One region of the Robertmurraya beringensis genome, then DNA from elsewhere that is predicted to be linked to it. Evidence: riboswitches for the same ligand, from Rfam matches in the RefSeq annotation. Region 1 holds a riboswitch; the other holds the start of a gene.
The links. Region 1 has a riboswitch for cobalamin ahead of metE (5-methyltetrahydropteroyltriglutamate--homocysteine S-methyltransferase). Riboswitches for the same ligand answer to the same signal wherever they lie in the genome.

Region 1 (2,176 bases):
TCTCATAATGAAATCGCTCATTCATGAAGACGGTCAGTCCAGCCTCTTCCCCTTCCTCGGTTGGTGAAAACTCAAAAAGTGTGGAGATGTTACAATCAAAGTGCTGTTGTCTTTTGCCAACAAAAGTATTCTGTTCCTCCTTCAGCAATCGTTAAATAGTAGGTTCTGTTAATATTGTAAAGGTAAGGTCCTTCAGGATGAGCACCGCCCGTTCCTTCCCAAATCAATCGTATAAGCGGAAATTTTTCGGTTAAGCTCCCGAATAGAGCTTGGTTCGGGGTATATAAGCGGAGTTTAACCGATTAAGCAAAGCAAAGTTACCCATTTTCTGGATTTTCGAGTCAATAGTCGGATTCTCTCCGGCTATTTTAGCTATTTTCAGTACAATTTCAAGATTAAGAGAAATTTTTCCGCTTATTTATCAAACTCAGTTAGTGCTTATGAACTTGTATCACTTTCGGGTGCTTTAATAATAAAGGAAATAGACATATTTGCATCTCCAATCCTTTTTAACTTTGTGTATGTACTTCCTTTTACAGTTTTACACCTCAAAAATAAACACGTTATCTTAAGATAAGGAGAGTTTTTTATGGTGCAGAAATGGACATGAAGGATAACATCTTTAGTAGTTTGAGAGATGTTCTATTTACTTGGATAAACGGATCTGTTTCAAAGAATTTTCAAAATTCTTTTTGACAACCTGAATTTAACATGCTAATATGATTAACAAATTCAAACATGTAAATATCAATATACAATATACTCTTATTCAGAGAGGTGGAGGGACAGGCCCTATGAAGCCCGGCAACCATTTAACAGATTTGTTAAAAAGGTGCTAATTCCTGCAAAGCATATAGCTTTGATAAATAAGAGAGGATAAGGACCTCTCTATTTTTTAATAGAGAGGTCTTTTGTTTATAAGATAAGCCATATTTATATTTTTCTATTAAAACTTAATACAAAATGCAACAGATGCTTTGTATGTCATGTACTTAGCTTAAAAGGGAAGCCCGGTGAAAATCCGGCACGGTCCCGCCACTGTAATGGGGAGCGACTTATCAATGAACCACTGTTTCATATTTATGAAATGGGAAGGGATAAGTAGCTGTGAACCAGAGTCAGGAGACCTGTCTGTTGTATGCACTTGTACTCTACGGATGTATAGAGAGGAGTGAGGAATACGTGTTGAGAAAACCAGACTGTCTCAACTCTAGTTAACTATGCGTATGAATCTCTCTTTTCTCATTGAAAAGGGAGATTTTTTGTTGAAGACGAAAATACAATCAAACAAGGAGTGTCAAATGACGATGGTAAAAAGCTCAAATCTAGGTTATCCAAGAATTGGTGAAAACCGAGAATGGAAAAAAACGCTCGAACAGTTTTGGACAGGCAAACTAGAAAAAGAGACATTCTTACAACAGATGGAGGAAATCCGCCTTTCCTCTCTTCAGAAACAAAAGGAACAAGGAATTGACTTCATCCCTGTTGGAGACTTCAGCTTGTATGATCATGTACTCGATACAGCTATCATGTTCGGTCTTGTACCAAAACGATTTGAATACACGGGAGGTAAAGTATCACTTGAAACGTATTTTGATATAGCACGTGGTACGAAAGGTGCGGTTGCATCTGAAATGACTAAATGGTTTAACACAAACTATCACTATATTGTTCCAGAACTAGACGAGGCAGTCCCTACTCTAGTGGAGAACCGTCCCCTTCAATTTTATAAAGAGGCGAAACAAAAACTTGATATTCTCGGAAAACCAGTGATTTTAGGACCCATTACCTTTGTAAAACTATCAAAGGGCTATAAAGACAATGACCTAAAAACAGTAGTTGATCAATTTGTCCCGCTTTACGCTACTATTTTAAGTGAATTACAAACAGAAGGTGTCGAATGGGTACAAATCGATGAGCCGATTCTAGCTACAACGATTTCAGAAGAAGAAATTTCTATATTTCAAGATGTCTATAAACAGTTGAATGAAGCAGTTCCACATATAAATGTCATTTTACAAACTTATTTTGAGAGCATTGACCATTATGAAGAGGTCACTTCCCTCCCTGTTCAAGGAATTGGACTTGACTTTGTACATGATAACAATCAAAACCTTTCTGCTTTGAAAAAGTTTGGCTTCCCACAAGATAAAGTGTTAGCTGCCGGAATCATTGA
Region 2 (2,176 bases), on a different contig from region 1:
CATTTCTTCTTCGCTTCTTGCAATTTTAAAAAGCAAGCCCATTTGGTTTCCCCCTAGTCTTTTTCTTTTATATTTGTTCGATGAGCAAAAAGAATCGTAATTATGGTGAGTGCAATTATGCCGACGCCGGTGTATGTATAAGACTCAATAAAGAAATAGATTGGAAGAATGCATAGGCTTAGCAGACCAGAAATCGTAAAGCTGCGAAAAAAGGGATAGGTGATGGCGAAGCTAACGAGTATGACCACGATTACGGTCGGTTCAAAAGCAATGATTCCTCCGAGAAAGCTAGAGATTCCTTTTCCGCCCTGAAAGGAAAGGGTGATGGGCCAAATATGTCCTACAAGGACAAATAGAAACCCCGCTAATTGAATCTCCTCTGAAAAGCCTAACATTCTGCCAAGAAAGATAGCTGCTGCTCCTTTAGACGCATCTCCTAAAAAGGTAGCGAGAAAGGCCGTCTTATTTAAACTTCGCCCGATATTACGAGCACCCACGTTTCCACTGCCGACCTTCCGAATATCCATCTTCCCAAACAGTCTTCCAATAATGTATCCAAACATGATGCATCCAATGAAGTAGGATAAGAAGAAATAAACCACTACTACCATAGACATGACCTCCGCGCTATGTTGTATATATTCCATATTATGCTAAGGAAAACCTCTTCACAATAAGAAGTTACTGTCCGCCCCAGAAGGACAAAGCCGCAAAAAGTGTCCACGAGTGGTGTCAGACACCCTCCGTGGACATTTTGGCCATTTTTGTCCACGAAGGGTGTCTGACACCTTTTTGTTAAAAAGGGTTGCGTTTTTGGGGTTTGGTTGGTGTATAATCAGACGTAGCAGAAAATTTCATAATTCGACTAGTAGTAGGTGTCTTCATTATTGAAGACTTAAAAAGGAAGTTGGTGAAATTCCAACGCGGTCCCGCCACTGTAAATGGGAGCAAGCTGCAAGTATACCACTGTACATTATATGTATGGGAAGGTGTAGCAAGCAATGACCATAAGCCAGGAAACTCGCCTATTGCTATACACCGAATTTCCTACGAGGATAGGAGTGGTGTGGCAGACCCTTACCTATTATTTTATTTCTAATCAGTGTAAAACGTCTATCATACCAACATCTTCCTGCCTTTGTAGGAAGATGTTTTTTATTTTTTACATTATACAGGGGGAAAGAACATGCGCCAAAAGTTTTACGCACTATTTGCATTACTCGTACTATCACTAGGGATTCTTGCTGGTTGTGGGAGCACAACGGAAAACACAGAAGAAAACCAAAACACAGAAGGCCAAACGGAACAAACGGAAAAAGCGGCCTTTCCAGTTACGATCAAAGATGCATTAGATAATGAAGTTGTAATAGAGGAAGAACCAGCATCAATCATTTCTCTAATTCCTAGTAACACGGAAATTATTTACGAATTGGGATTAGGAGATAAAGTTGTCGGGTTAACAACAAATGATACGTACCCAGAAGAAACAGCAGAGGTTGAAAAAGTAGGAGATTTCAATGTAGATATTGAAAAAGTTATTGCACTTAATCCAGATTTAGTGTTAGCACACGAATCTTCAGCAGCCTCTTCTGAAGCTGGTTTTCAGCAAATGAGGGATGCAGGTATCAAGGTGTTCATCGTAAATGATGCCGTTAATTTTGTAGATGTCTACGATACAATTGGTATAATCGGTCAACTGACAGGAACAACAGAAGAAGCAGAAGCGTTAACTGCTGACATGAAAGCTAAAATTGAAGAAATTAAAGAAAAAGCAGCTACAGTGACAGAAAAGAAAAAGGTATATATTGAAATATCTCCAGCTCCAGATATCTATTCAGTTGGTAAAAACACATTCATGGATGTCATGCTACAAACCATAAATGCAGAAAATGCTACGGGAGATCTTGAGGGCTGGCCAAGCATTGACCAAGAATCTATCCTTGAACGTAATCCCGATGTCATTATTGCTACTTATAATTACATTGAAGACCCTGTAGGTCAGCTAATGGCAAGAGAAGGTTGGGCGGATGTAAGTGCGATCAAAAATAAGCAGGTGGTTGATGTTAATCCAGATCTTGTTAACAGACCAGGTCCAAGGGTCGTTGAAGGGGTAGAGGAACTTGCAAAAGCCGTATATCCGGAAGTATTTAATAACTAATCGACTAGCAGCCTACAC

Region 2: linked by a shared signal. The riboswitch ahead of ACFFHF_RS01975 (ABC transporter substrate-binding protein) and the one ahead of metE (5-methyltetrahydropteroyltriglutamate--homocysteine S-methyltransferase) in region 1 are both predicted to bind cobalamin.

What each region holds. Positions count from the first base shown of each region.
Region 1 covers NZ_JBHLUU010000025.1:27,496-29,671, forward strand. Annotated here, with positions in the region: gene ACFFHF_RS08525 (beta-xylosidase family glycoside hydrolase) at 1-148, opposite strand, end outside; SAM riboswitch class I at 763-873, shown strand; cobalamin riboswitch at 954-1,149, shown strand; gene metE (5-methyltetrahydropteroyltriglutamate--homocysteine S-methyltransferase) at 1,302-2,176, shown strand, end outside.
Region 2 covers NZ_JBHLUU010000010.1:50,801-52,976, forward strand. Annotated here, with positions in the region: gene ACFFHF_RS01965 (aminotransferase class V-fold PLP-dependent enzyme) at 1-42, opposite strand, end outside; gene ACFFHF_RS01970 (glycerol-3-phosphate acyltransferase) at 54-611, opposite strand; cobalamin riboswitch at 857-1,043, shown strand; gene ACFFHF_RS01975 (ABC transporter substrate-binding protein) at 1,187-2,158, shown strand; gene ACFFHF_RS01980 (FecCD family ABC transporter permease) at 2,121-2,176, shown strand, end outside.